Adhaeribacter arboris: one gene and its partner. The protein of the gene in region 1 binds, or shares a complex with, the protein of each later gene. Links are inferred from orthologs where the notes say so. Each region holds a gene or a part of one and is shown in the gene's direction. Other genes may lie near its edges. The genes, in order: AHMF7605_RS24620 and uvrB.

Evidence for each region.
Region 2: the proteins of AHMF7605_RS24620 (region 1) and uvrB are in contact, whole or in part, in a crystal structure (PDB 7EGT), measured with the Thermus thermophilus proteins. The link is inferred for Adhaeribacter arboris from one-to-one orthologs. Residues at the interface, in WP_096412145.1 of Thermus thermophilus: His654, Arg656, Phe657, Gln666, Asp668, Glu669, Lys680, Arg681, Leu682, Ser683, Lys685, Tyr686, Ala687; in WP_096411307.1 of Thermus thermophilus: Glu23, Leu25, Arg26, Asp27, Gly28, Glu29, Arg30, Phe31, Arg55, Glu326, Asp327, Phe328, Glu379, Ser382, Gln383, His398, Gly400, Arg401.

Annotation. Positions count from the first base shown.
Region 1 is NZ_PYFT01000001.1:6,054,523-6,062,736, reverse strand. What follows is about bases 3,726-6,700. They hold AHMF7605_RS24620 (ATP-dependent helicase), read left to right. Parts: upstream 3,726-4,087; coding sequence 4,088-6,313; downstream 6,314-6,700. Other genes in these bases: AHMF7605_RS24615 (DUF4290 domain-containing protein), read left to right, coding at 6,467-6,700; AHMF7605_RS24625 (porin), read right to left, coding at 3,726-3,759. Outside these bases: AHMF7605_RS24630 (PQQ-dependent sugar dehydrogenase), read left to right, coding at 1-2,299; more of AHMF7605_RS24625, read right to left, coding at 2,380-3,725; more of AHMF7605_RS24615, read left to right, coding at 6,701-7,126; murA (UDP-N-acetylglucosamine 1-carboxyvinyltransferase), read left to right, coding at 7,274-8,214. UniProt on the Escherichia coli protein: A helicase with DNA-dependent ATPase activity. Unwinds DNA duplexes with 3'-5' polarity. Translocates on single-stranded DNA with 3'-5' polarity. Initiates unwinding more efficiently from a nicked substrate than double-stranded DNA.
Region 2 is NZ_PYFT01000001.1:4,951,014-4,959,171, forward strand. Bases 2,765-5,683 are described here. They hold uvrB (excinuclease ABC subunit UvrB), read left to right. Parts: upstream 2,765-3,171; coding sequence 3,172-5,196; downstream 5,197-5,683. Other genes in these bases: AHMF7605_RS20150 (SH3 domain-containing protein), read right to left, coding at 2,765-2,835; AHMF7605_RS20160 (hypothetical protein), read left to right, coding at 5,432-5,683. Also shown: AHMF7605_RS20130 (hypothetical protein), read left to right, coding at 1-82; AHMF7605_RS20135 (hypothetical protein), read right to left, coding at 754-975; AHMF7605_RS20140 (hypothetical protein), read right to left, coding at 983-1,252; AHMF7605_RS20145 (hypothetical protein), read right to left, coding at 1,890-2,141; more of AHMF7605_RS20150, read right to left, coding at 2,452-2,764; more of AHMF7605_RS20160, read left to right, coding at 5,684-6,118; AHMF7605_RS20165 (GNAT family N-acetyltransferase), read left to right, coding at 6,189-6,611; AHMF7605_RS20170 (hypothetical protein), read left to right, coding at 6,723-7,034; AHMF7605_RS20175 (magnesium citrate secondary transporter), read left to right, coding at 7,034-7,414; AHMF7605_RS20180 (GNAT family N-acetyltransferase), read left to right, coding at 7,436-7,957; AHMF7605_RS20185 (B12-binding domain-containing radical SAM protein), read right to left, coding at 8,061-8,158. UniProt on the Escherichia coli protein: The UvrABC repair system catalyzes the recognition and processing of DNA lesions. A damage recognition complex composed of 2 UvrA and 2 UvrB subunits scans DNA for abnormalities.

The DNA of each region.
Region 1 (8,214 bases):
GTATTATACGGTTCGGGGAACACCCCGCAACCGGATAAGCCGGTTTACGGCTAAAGGCGACGTAGTAGTACCAGGTAGCGAAGTAGTTGTATTAAACCTGGACCCGCTCAGTAGTGCTAATAACCATAATGGTGGCGCCATGCACTTTGGCAAGGATGGTAAATTATACGTAGCCATTGGCGAGAATGCCAACCCGGCTCAATCTCAAGACTTAAATACTTACCACGGAAAATTACTCCGGATAAACCCGAATGGCTCCATTCCGGCAGGTAATCCCTATACTACTGGTTCAGCTCAAAAAAAAAGAATCTGGGCCTCCGGCTTGCGTAACCCGTATACTTTCGCGGTCCAACCCGGTACCGGCCGAATATTCGTGAACGATGTAGGTCAGGTTACTTGGGAAGAAATAAACGATGCTAGTGCCGGGGGAAAAAATTTTGGCTGGCCCGTTAAAGAAGGATTCAGCACGGACCCGGCCTATGCCAATCCGGTATTTGCCTATCCGCACGGCTCCGAAGATGGTACGGGTTGTGCCATTACCGGGGGAGTTTTTTTTAACCCAATTACTACCAATTATCCCGCTGCTTACCAAGGTCGTTATTTTTTTCAGGATTTATGCAGTAAATGGATTAATGTACTGGATCTTTCCAGCCCTACTCCTATCCGCCAACCTTTTGCCACTAATCTCGGCGACTACGCTTTGGGGATTACTGTGGGTACAGATGGCAATTTGTATTATCTGGAAAGAAGTACCAGTGCCGTTTATAAGATTATTTATACTACTAATGCTGCGCCCCGTATTGAACAACAACCGGCCAACCTAACGGTTGCCGCCGGACAACCCGCCACCTTTAAAGTAACCGCTACTGGTACCGCTCCGCTCACCTACCAATGGCAAAAGAATGGAGTAAATATTTCGGGAGCTACCGCGGCTACTTACACAATAGCTAGTACCAAAGCAGCGGACGCCGGTAATTACCGCGTGGTAGTAGCAAATGCCGCCGGAAAAGCAACCAGTAATGCCGCTTCCTTAAAGGTTACTGCTTTCAACAACCGGCCAGTGGCCGTAATTAATTATCCCACCGAAACCTTCCGTTACCGCGGCGGCGATGTTATCCGGTTTATCGGGGATGCTACCGATACGGAAGATGGAACGTTACCAGCCAGTGCCTTTACCTGGTTCGTAGATTTTCACCACGACACCCACCACCACGACGGCCCGGCTATTGCCGATGGGGTAAAAAGCGGCTCCTTTGTGATTCCGACCAGCGGAGAAGTATCCGCAAACGTTTGGTACCGCCTGTATGCCGTAGTAAAAGATGCGGGCGGGTTAACCGATACAATTTACCGGGATATTCATCCGTACCGTTCCACAATAAGTCTGACGACTCAACCGGCCGGATTAAAACTTACCTTAGACGGACAACCCGTAAATACCCCTATTGCGGTTAACAGTGTAGAAGGTATAATGCGAAATATCGGCCCGGTAAATTCGCAAACACTTAACGGGAAAACCTACGTTTTTGAAAAATGGCTGCACGGCGGCTCGGCGAATCAAACTATTTCTACGCCCAAAGACAATGTAACTTATACGGCCGTTTACCGCGAAGCAGTTTCTTCGGCGCTCTTAGAGGCAGAAAATGCGGTAGTCTCTGGCGTACAAGTTTCTAACGATCATGCGGGTTATACCGGAACCGGCTTTGCCAACTACCTCCAGGAATCGAATGACTACATAGAATGGACAGTTTCTGTTCCGACAGCCGGTACGTATAATTTAAGCTTCCGCTATGCTTTGGTAGGTAGCTCACGTCATCTTCGGCTTCAGGTAAACAACGCCAACCTCGCATCGGAACTGGAATTTCCCGAAACCGGGCAATGGACTTCCTGGTCAAATAAAGAAATAAATATTAGTTTAACGGCGGGTTCAAACACAATTCGGCTTACGGCTACGGGTACCAGTGGCCCCAACCTAGATCATTTAGTAGTAAGCCCAAATTCTTCTGCCCCGGCACAAGCTAGCACAAAAGAAACGGTTGCGACAGAACCTGTGCTTCAGGTTTATCCGAATCCGGCAAACTCTTATTTAAAGGTGCGTATTCCATTTACCTCTGAGCAGAAATATACGGTTCAACTTTATAATAACCAGGGGAAATTAGTGCATCAGAATCTTTCTGTAAAACCCGTTCTAGGACAGAATACCCTTTTATTGCCAACCGCTAATTTACCCGTAGGCTTATACATTGTTAAAATCTTGCAGGGAAAAACCAGTTTATCTAAGGTATTTTTCATTCGGCGATAAAAGCTGTATTCGTCCGCTACAAAACTATAAACCCTTACTTACCGCGGTAAGTAAGGGTTTATTTTAAATTGCCGCTTACATTAGAAACGGTACATTACCCGAATAGTTAGTATATTATCTTTATAATCCCGGGCGTATTTAATTAATTGGGTAGGTTGATTTTTTACCCAGTCGTACCAAAAGGTAAAGCGTACATTATTCGTAAAATTATGAATGTAGCCGCCGCCTAAAGTACTGAATTTAATATCAGCTTCGGTGGTGCCGGAACCAGGCTGTCCTACTTCTTTATTTTTTACTTGTTTGTTCGGATCGTACCAATCGTACTTAAGCACAATTTGGTCGCGGCTGGTCTTGATGTCTTGTAAAAAGTAAAAGTAAGCCCCGTTAAACTTTCGGTGGTAAATGGGCAAACCTACTTTGCGGGCAAAAGGCAGGTTATTGACAATGGTAATCTCGTCGGTGGTAGGTTCGGTAGCGGGTACTTCGGAGGAGGTGGCAATGCCGGGTTGCCGGCCAATAATAAATTCGCCCCGCAGCTCGGTAGTGCCCCATTTATTTAAAATTTTCAGCTGCGCATCGGCTCCGTAGTACCGGCGGGTAGCAATTTTACCGATATTGGTTTCCGCGGAATCTACCTGAAACATGGGTCCGGCAGCCGTTTTGTTTAAACGGTAAACCTGTTTGCCGAACTGGCGCATGCCGCCATTGTAGTGCGATACACTACCTGATAAAATTAATTTTTCAGTTATTTCGGTGGGCTTTACCGAAACCCGACCAATAAAATCTTTGTTGCTATCGTAATCGGTGGGAGCGGCTACCCCGGTGCCGTTAAACAAACCGGCTTCAATCCGCAGATTTCTTAAGGCATCCTGCTCCTTTTGCGGATCAAAACTTAACATCAAGCCCAAATCACGCTCCGTGCGGAACAAAATCTGCGACATGCGCCCACGTTCGGGTGCTTCTCGCTGCGACGAAGAATAATTTACTTCGAACCCAAAGGGTCGGGGAAACATACCCGTGGTCAGGTGAAATTTACTGAACTTATTCTCGTAAATTTTTCCGTAAAAATCCCGAATCTGCACACCTCGTTCCGTTACATCAAACTGGAAAGCAAAAGAGACGGAAGGTAAATCTTTTTGGTGGAGCATGGTATATTCCATCCTTACCCGGCCGCGGCGCAGCATAAACCGGTTATTGGAATTAGCGGCAAAGTTACCCCCCGCAAAGCTGGGAGCACCGGCACTCTGCGCCAACTGAAACTGCGGTTGGATATACCCGCTGAATTTTAAATTTTCAAATTTTTTAAAAACGGAGTAAATACCCTCGCCCTGCGAAATAGTAGAATCTTGAGAAGCTTGCTGGGCCTGCGCCGAAAAGTAAATAAGATTGACTCCTACAAAAGCGATAATATACCGCCAGCCGCCCAAATGTAACTTGAGCGGACAAATAATTCTTTTCATTGTTTAGTCTCTTTAATTTTTAAAGCGAGCGCTGGTAGAAGTGGGAGAGAACGCCAAAACTTTAAAAAATTTCACAAAAGTAAAGAATGATAGGCACTTAGTGGGAATGTACACCAGGTACACTAGGTTAAGAAATTGTTAAGTTTTTGTTAATCTTTAAGCTGTTCCTTCCAAGTACACGAACCAGTACCTTTTGATTTTTTAAATAGATTTTGTATTACCTAACCCACATACAAGAAACTGATAAAGTAGTTTGGCTGTTAGAAAGAATAGAAGATGCGGTAAATTTTGTAACTTGTGCCGCTTTTGTCTGATAGCCCCGAAGCGAATGGATTACCTGAAATTATTGAACGATTCACAAAGAGCCGCCGTTCTGCATACCGACGGTCCGGTAATGATTATTGCGGGCGCCGGCTCCGGTAAAACCCGGGTTTTAACCTACCGGATTGCCCACTTAATTAGTAAAGGTGTTGACCCCTTTAATATATTATCTTTAACCTTTACTAATAAAGCCGCGAAAGAAATGCGGCAACGGATTGAAAAAGTAATCGGCAACGAAGCCAAAAATATCTGGATGGGCACGTTCCACTCGGTATTTGCTAAAATTCTGCGCGCCGAAGCTCCTAAAATTGGTTACCCGAGTAACTTTACTATTTACGATACCGATGATTCTAAAACCCTGATCCGGAACATCGTTAAGGAAATGAACCTCGACGATAAGTTGTATAAACCGGGCATGGTATTAGGCCGCATTTCGGCGGCTAAAAACAAACTGATTACCGTTGCCCAATACCGCCAGGACCCTACCATCCAGGCCGACGACGAAGCGGCCATGCGCCCCAAAATCGGGGAAATTTACCAGGCATACCAAAGCCGGTGCTTTAAAGCCGGCGCGATGGATTTCGATGACTTATTGTTCAACACCAACGTGCTTTTTAAAGAACATGTAGATGCTCTGAACAAATACCAGAACATTTTTAAATACGTGATGGTGGATGAGTACCAGGATACCAATTACTCCCAGTACCTAATTACCCGCAAACTGGCCGCCAAAAACCGGAATATCTGCGTAGTAGGCGACGATGCGCAAAGTATTTACGCGTTCCGGGGAGCCGATATTCAAAATATATTGAATTACGAGCGCGATTACCCCGAACTGGAAGTATTTAAGCTGGAGCAAAATTACCGGTCTACCAAAAACATTGTGTACGCGGCTAATTCGGTTATTAAAAATAACAAAGCCCAGCTGCGCAAAGATGTCTTTACCGACAACGAAGAAGGTCCGCTGATTGAAGTAATAAAAGCCAACTCCGACAACGAAGAAGGTAAACTAGTGGCGAACGCTATTTTCGAAGAAAAGATGAACAACCACCTTTCTTACGAAGATTTTGCGATTCTTTACCGGACCAATGCGCAGAGCCGGGCTATGGAAGAGGCTTTACGGAAGATGAATATTAAATACCGCATTATTGGGGGCTTATCGTTCTACCAACGCAAAGAAATTAAAGACTTAATTGCCTACTTGCGCCTAACCGTTAACCACAACGACGAGCAAGCCTTACGGCGGGTAATAAACTACCCCAAACGCGGCATCGGCGACTCTACCATCGAAAAAATTATTGTAACCGCCGACGAAACCAACCATACTATTTGGGAAGTAGTCAGCAACGCTAAAAGCTTTTTAACCGGCCGTGTGGCTTCTCCCATTGAAGACTTTGCCACTAAAATTAAAAGCTTCGCCATTATGGCGGAGCAAAACGATGCCTTTGAAGTAGCCAAACACATTGCCAAACAATCCGGCATTGTAGAAGAATTGTACGCCGATAAATCCATTGAAGGCTTGGCCCGTTACGAAAACATCCAGGAATTACTCAACGGGATAAAAGAGTTTGTGGATGATCCGGAGAAAGAAGATAAAAGCTTGTCGGCCTTTTTGCAAGACATTGCTCTTATTACCGACGCCGACAAGCAACAAGACGACGGCAGCGAATACGTTACCATGATGACCATTCACTCGGCTAAAGGTCTGGAATTCCGGAATGTATTTATTGTGGGCATGGAAGAAAACCTGTTTCCGAGCCAAATGATGCTGACCACCCGCGCCGATTTGGAAGAAGAACGCCGTTTGTTTTACGTAGCCATTACCCGCGCCGAAAAGAAATTAACTCTATCTTACGCTACCAGCCGCTACCAATGGGGCAACCTGCGGGCCTGCGAAAAAAGCCGTTTTATTGACGAAATCGACACCCGGTTCTTAAACTTTCAGTACGGCGAAGGCCAGAGTGTTTTTGATAAAGTTTTAAAGCGGAAAAGCAATTTAATTCCGGCTTCTCCCGTTAAAAAAGCAAGTAACTACGTTCCCCCCGCCGATTTTGTACCCAGTGATACCGCCAACTTACAAGCCGGAATGCGCGTAGAACACCCTAAATTTGGTTTTGGTGTGGTAGCTAAAATGGATACCCAAGGCAACAGCACCAAAGCCATCATTGAATTTGAAGAAGCCGGCGAAAAAACCTTATTACTCAGCTTCGCCAAATTACGCATACATGAATAGAAACGAGACGCTAGATACTAGACATTAGACGCTAGATTTTAGATTTAAAAAACATTTTGAAATCTAGCGTACATTACTCGTTGATGATAATTTAAAAAAGTCTAGCGTCTAGCATCTAGTATCTAGCGTCTAAAAAATCCTTACCTTTACCTTATGATTGCTAACTCCAGTTTTAAACAGGAACTGCTGCTGCGGGAATACGGCAGAAATGTTCAGAATATTGTTTCTTATATTCTCTCTATCGAAGATCGGGCGCAACGCAGCCGCAGTGCCCAACTGCTCGTGAACTTGATGGCCAAGCTGAATCCTTCTATCCGCGATATTCAGGATATGCAGCAAAAATTATGGAACCACCTGTTCGTGATGTCAGATGGCAAGCTGGATGTGGATTGTCCCTACCCGCTAAGCGCCATGGAATATTTGAATGACAAGCCCGCCCGCATGGATATTCCGCACGATATTCCGAAGTATAAGCATTACGGTAAAAACGTGGAGCACCTCATTCATAAGGCCATTGAAGTAAAGGATCGGGACGAGCAGGACGCTGCCATTATTTCTTTGGGCAAGCTCATGAAAACGCTTTACCGCACGTACAATAAAGATTCCATTACCGACGAAATTATCCTGAACAATATCCGGGAGCTTTCCGGGGGTAAACTGAACATGGATTTGGCTAAAATTGAAGCAAATAATTTATTTGAGGTAAGTGTAAAAGTGGGCTCTTCCAATAATAATTCTAATAATAACAGCAACAATAACAACAATAATAACCGCAAGAAAATGCTGGATAAGCAGCGCAAAAAACAACAGTAATAATTTAGTTGTTCGTTGCTGGTTGTTCGTTGTTAGTTATTGATTATTACTTTTCACTCTTAAACCGTACGTAGTTCTGGTTAAAGGTTTCCGGCTTGCTTTGCCGACAGCTTTTAACTTTTAACTCATAACTTTTAACTCATCTAAATGGCCAGTTTTGAAGTAATTGGTGGCAATAAATTACAAGGAGAAATTATTCCGCAGGGCGCCAAAAACGAAGCATTACAAATATTATGTGCCGTATTGCTTACTCCTGAACCTGTTACTATATCCAATGTACCCGATATCCGGGACATAAATAAATTAATAGAAATGCTTACCGACCTCGGCGTTAAAGTAGAGCGAAAAGATGCTTCTACGTACACGTTTACGGCCGACGATATTAACCTGGAATATTTAAAAACCGAGCAATTTGCGACTCAAGGCCGGGCTATCCGGGGCTCGGTTATGATTATGGGACCCATGCTGGCCCGTTTCGGAGTGTGTGCCCTGCCTAAGCCCGGCGGCGATAAAATTGGCCGCCGCCGCATGGATACCCATTTTATCGGTTTACAGAAACTGGGCGCTAACTTTAATTACGATTCGCAGGATTCTTTTTTCCAGATTACCGCGCCTAATGGTTTAAAGGGAACCTACATGCTGCTCGATGAGGCTTCGGTAACCGGCACCGCCAATATGGTTATGGCCGCTGTATTAGCCGAAGGCACCACCACTATTTATAACGCCGCCTGCGAACCTTATTTGCAACAACTTTGCCGCATGCTCACCCGCATGGGAGCGAAAATCAGCGGTATTGGTTCTAACTTACTCGTGATAGAAGGAGTGGAAAAACTGGGTGGAACCGAGCACCGGATGCTACCGGATATGATTGAAATTGGTTCTTTTATTGGTTTAGCCGGTATGACCGGTTCTGAAATTACCATTAAAGACGTTCAAATTCCGGAATTAGGTATTATTCCGGAAACCTTTCAGCGCTTAGGCATTAAAATGGAATTCCGGGGCGATGATATCTACATTCCGGCCCAGGACTCCTATGAAATTGACACCTACATTGACGGCAGTATTTTAACCATTGCCGATGCTATCTG
Region 2 (8,158 bases), 1.1 Mb from region 1 along the record:
GTTTGCCAGCTTTAAAGATACGGAGTTTAGTTGCCAATCGTCGTACCCACGGGTAGTTCGCGAAATTGAAATAAAATATTAACTGCCTGCCTTCTTGCGGGCTGTTTAAAAATATCTTACACTATACTACAATTTTACTAAGCCCATCCTTTTGGATTGGGTTTTTTTATTTTTTCTTCCTAGCTCTACTCCATCCGAATAGATTGTTTTAAATCCGTTTGCATAAAGTTTGTAGCTAAAAATGTTACAGAACGCGTACAAAAACCTATACACTGGCCCATGCTTGTATTTGTGTTCCCTATTAAAATACAATAATATTTACAAACCAATTTTACGGCCGTGTATGTAGACCTTTGCTGACCAGTACTCATGTAACTGTGACTTTTTATGGGAGTATAGTTACAGAAATCTAAAGCTTTGGTATTTAGTCAAAACAAGAAGAAAGTTGCTTTTAGGTGAAAGGATAACATTAAAAAGCAGATAAAACAGGATGACTTCCAGAAGACACGGCCGATACAAGAAAATAGTTTGCGTTATAAATAGAACCTTATACCTATGAAACTAAACTGTCTCATGGCTGGGTAGAGGCTGCATCGTCGAAGTTTTTCCGAAGAATTATATAAGAAGGAATATTCCTGCAGCGATTTTTCCTTAAAGTGGTTGAGAGTAGCTTGTTCAGTAGAAATTCCAGCAGTTCTTTATAATTTCTCTTTTAAAGTAAAATCACAAAAATCTGCTGGAATAAGTTTTTAGCTAAGATAATTTTATCCAGTAGGAAAATTGATCCAGAGCGCAATGAAGTTGTTCGAGTTCCGAGGTGGTATTTTGAGTGAATTGTCGAAGCTCCTGAGTTAGGCTTTCTGCTTGGTGGAAAGTAGCTTGCACGGTTCGCCATTCGCTTATTACTTGCCTTACCACCAGAAAAATGACCAGCAATGCCAAAACGACTAAAGGAATCAGGGGGAAAATAATCATCTTAATGCTACTTTTTATCAGGCCGATGACTATAACTATTCTCTGTGTCTGTCTTACTTCCGGCCGAGATCGCGTGCGGGCACGAGTTTAATCCTGCACAATTTTCGGAATAGTAATACACATAGGAACTAATGCCTTCGCAAACATAGATGGAAGGGGTTTGCTGCTTTATAGCGGCAAGTTTGGGTAAATACCGGTCTTTTGCCGGGGTACTCGCATGAGCTGAAGCAAAAGCAATGTACAGCAGGAAAGTAAAAAAGAGGAAAAATTGCTTCATTCAAAAATGTATTATTATTCTAATAAAAAATTTAACTTGATAAACATGTATAAGGCAAATAAAAAGCCAATTTACGCGCTACCTCTTAAATTTTTTAGCTGGCTACATAATAGAGAGAACTTTGCACCTAACCCGCTAGTATTCTGCAATTAAATTTGTTGCTTTATTTACAATTAAGTAATTAAACAAAATTAATTAAATAAATCTGTCTGATATCGAGACTGTTGCGATAAGGAGTTGATAATTAAGATGATAGTTCCTAAAAAGTCTAGTATCTACTATTTGGATACTTGGGTCTCTTTTCTTATATTATACTAAATGGATAAGATTTATTACTCTATCTACAATAGTATAAAAGATAGAGTTAGTTGGATAATCCTGATTGTTGAAATCGCAGGAATATGAAAGGTATTATTAAACTCAGAATGCTGTTGACCAGTAAGAATTATAAAGTAATTGCCCACTTTCTGGAAACATCCGCCTAGATTTTCTGAACTAGGCAATTTTATTGTCTTGGTTCCTTTTGTAAGGTCGTTTACTTGGTTTGGCTGGCCTATACGCTCTTAGCCATTGAATACCTAACCCTACTACCCAAGTTAACATAATTAGTGCTACCGTCCAATACCAATCTTTCATATTACAAACCAAGTAATGGTGCGATGTTTACTTCTTCCAGATAAGGTTCCAGGAGAGCGAGACTTTTGAAACTTAGTACCAAATCAACTTCGTAGTTGTCCCGACGATACCAGATTTCGGCAAAGAAAGAATCTACACTAAAAAGATAAACAAAGTGTTCTCCATTGAGGCGATCGGCCAGAAACTTGCCTTGCGCTCGAATGAGGGCAGCCTTTTGCTCGCGTTTATTACAGAAAAAGTAAGGTTGATTCATCTTAAAATGGTTGCGTAAGTTTAAATTAAACAAAGAGTAACTGACAAGCCTCCTGCTTCCGGAGAACTGCTATAAATACCAGAATTAAGATAAAATTGAGTACTAGTCTTAGCGCAAAGTATTTATTATTAGTAATATATGTAATAATAAATATTATGCCAGAACAAGCGTATAAACAGAGGCATTCTCATTTTTTACCATCGGCTAAATAACGACCGTAATGAGCTACATTCCTGGTGAGAGGTTACACCAGGAATGCTAAAAAAAGCTTAATCTGTTTAATTCCGCTAATTTGAAGAGCCTGTATGTCTCATTCCGCCAAGAGCGGAATATGAATAAGGTGCAGCGTAGATGAATCAGGGATAAGTTGGTGCGTGTTCGCGCTAGTTACTATGGTCCGGAACTGGTATATATTTTTAAAGGGAGCGAAATATTTTTTTCCATTTCTGCGCACTACGTACCAGTCGTAATTTAAGCGGCCGTATACAAAAATGGTATCGCCAACACGAATACTTTTAAATACCGGAGCAAACGTATTCGGAATTTTTCTCAGAGATACTCCGCTTCTGCCAGCCGTGAAGGTTTCCAGAATAGGTCGGAAATTACTGCTTAATTCATAAGAAGAAGGAGAAAGAGAATACGTGCAGCCGGAGAGTAAATAAAAGGATAACAGGTAAAGTAAATTTTTTTTCATTTGGTTGGTTTGATTAAGTTTAGATTATAATGTTCGGGAGCTTGGTAAGCAAAAGACTTTTATTTACTTGAAAAGACTGAATTACTTCTGCCTTGGCTTTAGCTTTATTTAAGTCCTTTCCTTTTTAGTAATTTTGCTATTGTCGTTGGCTCAATATAAATTAAATTTCAGGATGATGCAACAACAAGAAATAAGTATAGCCTAACTAAAGCAGCTAATTTTAAAGGGGTTATAACAAAATAAAATTGAGCTATAGGTCGGAATTATTCTGGAGGCGGGGCAACTCTGCGGCTCTGGATATTGTTATACTATATTAACAAAATCTAAAAATTCTGCATGGATTTTAAACTAACTTCTGAATTTAAACCTACTGGCGATCAACCCAAAGCTATTGCGCAATTAGTGGAAGGCGTAAGAAACGGTGAACCGGCGCAGGTATTGTTAGGCGCAACTGGTACCGGGAAAACCTTTACCGTAGCCAATGTTATTCAAGAGGTGCAAAAGCCAACCTTGGTATTATGCCACAATAAAACGCTCGCGGCACAGCTCTACGGGGAGTTTAAACAGTTTTTTCCTAAAAATGCCGTTGAGTATTTTATATCGTATTACGATTACTACCAGCCCGAGGCGTACATTGCTTCTTCTAATACTTTTATCGAGAAAGACTTAGCCATTAATGAAGAAATTGAAAAACTGCGGTTGCATTGCACTTCGTCTTTATTGTCGGGGCGGCGCGATATAATTGTAGTAGCTTCTGTATCCTGCATTTACGGTATTGGTAATCCCGAAGAATTTGGAAAAAACGTAATTTACCTTCAACCGGGCCGCAAGTTTAGCCGCAACCAGTTGCTGTACCAATTTGTCCAGATTTTATATAGCCGTACCGAGGCGGAATTTACCCGGGGCACTTTCCGGGTAAAAGGGGATACTGTGGATATTTTTCCGGCTTATGCCGATTATGCTTACCGGATTTATTTTTTCGGGGATGAAATCGAGTCTATCCGACGCATCGAACCAGCCTCTGGTAAAATGATTGCCGAAGAAGAGCAAATAGCCTTGTATCCGGCTAATTTATTCGTGACCGGGCAAGACGTAATGCAACAGGCAATTCGCGAAATTCAGTTCGATTTAGTGGCGCAGCACGAATATTTTTTAAAAGAAAGCCGCGACGAAGAAGCCAAACGAATTAAAGAACGTACTGAGTTTGACTTGGAAATGATCCGGGAGCTAGGGTATTGTTCGGGTATCGAGAACTATTCCCGTTATTTCGATCGACGCACACCGGGGGCACGTCCGTTCTGTTTATTAGATTATTTTCCGAACGATTACCTGATGGTAATCGATGAGAGTCACGTTACTACCCCCCAGGTGCGAGCCATGTGGGGCGGCGACCGTTCCCGTAAAACCGCCTTGGTTGAATGGGGGTTCCGGTTACCTTCGGCGATGGATAACCGCCCGCTTACATTTAACGAGTTTGAGTCAATGATAGGCCAGACTATATATGTGAGCGCCACGCCCGGCGATTATGAACTGCAAAAATCCGGGGGCGTTATCGTAGAGCAAATTATCCGGCCAACTGGTCTGTTAGATCCCGAAATTGAAGTAAGACCTAGCGTGAACCAGGTAGATGATTTACTCGACGAGATAGACGAGCGTATTAAAATGGGTGATCGTATACTGGTTACTACCCTCACCAAACGCATGGCCGAGGAGCTTTCTAAGTACATGGAGAAACTAAATATTAAAGTAAAATACATCCATTCCGAAATAAAATCTTTGGATAGGGTAGAGATTTTGCGGGAATTGCGCTTGGGACATATAGATGTATTAATTGGGGTAAACTTGCTCCGTGAAGGTCTGGATTTGCCGGAAGTATCATTAGTAGCCGTGCTGGATGCCGACAAAGAAGGCTTCCTGCGCGATCAACGCTCGCTGATTCAAACTACCGGCCGGGCCGCCCGGAATAGCCAAGGCAAAGTAATTATGTACGCCGACCGTATGACGGGTTCCATGCAGCGCACGATAGACGAAACTAACCGGCGGAGAGCCGTGCAAATGGCTTACAACGAAGCCCATGGCATTACACCTACCACGGTACGGAAATCAAAAGAAGAAATATTTGAACAAACCACCGTGGCCGATTCCCGGCCTATTCCGAAAGTATACGCTGGTCCAGCCGAGGTATCTATTGCGGCCGAACCAGTGGTGCAATACATGAAGCGCGAAGAACTCGAAAAGCTCATTAAGAAAACGGAAAAGCAAATGGAAGCCGCCGCCAAAGAACTCGACTTTCTGCAAGCCGCCAAATACCGCGATGAGCTAGCCGAATTACGCAAGCTGCTGAAAAGTAAAAGGGATTAATCTTTTTGTAAGTGAGCAACTTTAACTTATTTAAAACAGAAACAATTTATATGTCATTCAGAAGGAAACTTGTTGGCTATGTGGCAAAATACTTTCCATTGGAAGAATCGCTTTTTTAACCTTAATTTCTTTTTCTACTAATTTCATTAAAACGCCGACCATTCATCGGCGATTTTGTTATATATAATTATGGAAATATTGCTACTGAAGCATCTTTATCTAAAAATAAGATATAATGGCTGGTGGTAAAAAATTACATTTTAAATTCTGCTTCTTTGTTATAGGGTTAGCAATGACGAGCTTTTCTTGCGAAGATACTACTTCCGTCATTTACGAAAATTCTGTTTTAGGTAAACAACAATTCGTTCATACAATTGAATTAATTGCGTTTGGTGCAACAGATGATTCTATTAACCCTCATAACAGAGGGTACCGCGCTGATTTCTATGCCCATTTTAATTTAAGTAATGATTCAATCTATACACGTCAACAAATTAGTTTTTTTGAGCAGAAAGAAATTACGGCTAAACTAGGTTTTTGTAATTCTTTATCGACAAGTAAAGAACTGGTCGATTTACTCGCTGTGATTAAACAACTAAAGCCAGGACTTATAAAACAGACAAATGTTCCAGATGGAGTATTATATTGCGGTAAAGATTACTGCTTGGTTTATACTTGTGGAGCTAGCATAAAGAGGTATTATTTCACTAGATTCAATCTCTTACCAGAATTTGAGATGTTCATTGATTATGCTGAAAATACAGAACATGATACAACATTAATCAAAGATGATAGTCAATTCGATGAGGATAATGTATTGTCTAACATTGTAAACCGAGTAGATTTCCCTCGTTTTAAAACAATTCCTCCACCAGTGGTCTCTACTGTCGGTTTTACTCCTCCTGCTATCCTGCGAGATTAACTTTTTCAGTATTAAGTAAAGTTAGAATTTACCTTTCTTTTTTTAAGCTTTTACAATCTATCTACCAAAGATGCCAAGCCCATTAATTACTTACCGAACCGGAAACGATCTGAATTTAAACGAAATGATTGCTCTATACGAAGCGTCCACACTAGGCGAGCGTCGTCCCATTCAGGACCGGGCCCGGATGCAGGCCATGCTGCAACATGCCAATCTGGTAATTACAGCTTGGGCCGATGCGCAATTAGTAGGTATTGCGCGAGCCTTCTCCGATTTTGCTTTTGTTACGTATCTTTCTGATTTAGCCGTGCACCGCGATTTTCAAAAACAAGGTATTGGTAAAGAACTGATTAAGCAAACGCAACTGGCGGGCGGGCCACACGCCAAAATTGTTTTATTGGCGGCTCCAGCGGCCGAACACTACTACCCGCGTATTGGGTTTACCCATCATCCGCAAGCATGGATGCTAAATGGCGATGCGGAAATTAAATAAGGAATATTGCCGTTTTATAATTTGGGTTAGAGATATTTGTGTTAAATTAGTTATACTATCCAACCTTTGCCGTTCAACCATCCACTAACGTAAAAATTCAGGTATTAAAGAATGAGCCAGTCGTTTCAGTCGACAAAGAAGTGCAAGAATTGTGGAAACTGGTCGCCGTGGAATCAGCAAATTAACGATACCTGTCATTTCTGCGGACATTTGCTCGACGAAGAAGCGTTTTTAGCCCAGGCCAAAGCCGAAGCCGAGGCTAATGAAAAAAAGCCGTACCAAATTAACATTGACTTAATTAAAATATACCCCACTGATTCGTTCCTGGTAAAAATAGGAAAACGTATGGTTCAGGCAGTGCAAATTTCTTTTGTTGCCATTTTGTCTTTTATACTTTGGTTCTTAACCATGTTGGCGGGCTAATGCAAATTTTACGAAATCCAGTTTTTATCATTGCGGCAGTAACATTCTGGATAACGTATACGCTAGAGTATTTTAATATTTTTACCTTGCCTTTCGTTCATCATTATCTCGATGATTTATTAGCTATGCCGGTAATTTTAACGCTGGTAGTGGCGGTACAACGGCAGTGGGTTTACCGGACCCCACGGTATATTCTCTCAAAATTTCAGGTGATGTTTGCGGTAGTGTATGTAAGTTTTTGGTTTGAAGTAATCCTGCCGGCTTTCTCGGTAAAATATACCCGCGATGCCTGGGATATTATAGCGTATAGTTTAGGTGCGTTAATATTTTACCGGTTCATTAATCAGCGGCAATCATTACCTTCGCGGTCGCAACCTTAATCAGTAGAATCACTTAATACTTTGAAACCAACTGCTACCCTTCGCCGCGCCACTGCGGACGATATAAATTTACTGGCAACTATTGGCCAACAATCTTTTATCGAAGCTTTCGGGGACGCTAACACTCCCGAAAATATGGCGGCATTTTTAATTAAAGGGTTTGCGCCCGAAATAATTGCGAATGAGCTAGCAAACTCCAGTACCGAGTTTTACCTAGCCGAAATAGCTGACGAAGCTGCCGGTTACGTGAAAATGGAATTTCCGGCACCGGATTCCCGAGTACCTTTTCAAAACGCCTTAAAAATCAGCCGCTTGTATTTGCTTCGTCAATTTTTGGGCTTGGGTTTGGGCGACCAACTGATGCATTTCAGCCTTGAAAAAGCAAAACTGTTGGGCTGCGAGGCCGTGTGGCTCACCGTATGGGAACATAATCCCAGGGCGATTTCTTTTTACCAGAAATGGGGATTTTACCAGGTAGGCACCGAAGACTTTATTTTAGGCGATGATGTACAATTAGACTACCTGCTGGTAAAGCCCATGTAAGGGTTAATTTTATGCGCCTAAGAAGGTTTCTCCTTGAAAATATTGAAGAAAATAGCTGTAGCTAAATCAATCTGGCTTGTATAAGTAAACCGCAAAACTAAATTTATATTATTAAAAGACCTTTTTCGCGTAAGGTGAGCCAGGTTGGAGAAATTAGAAATTGCGTAAAAGGTACGTTGGCTTGCTCCGGAAACTGTTGGG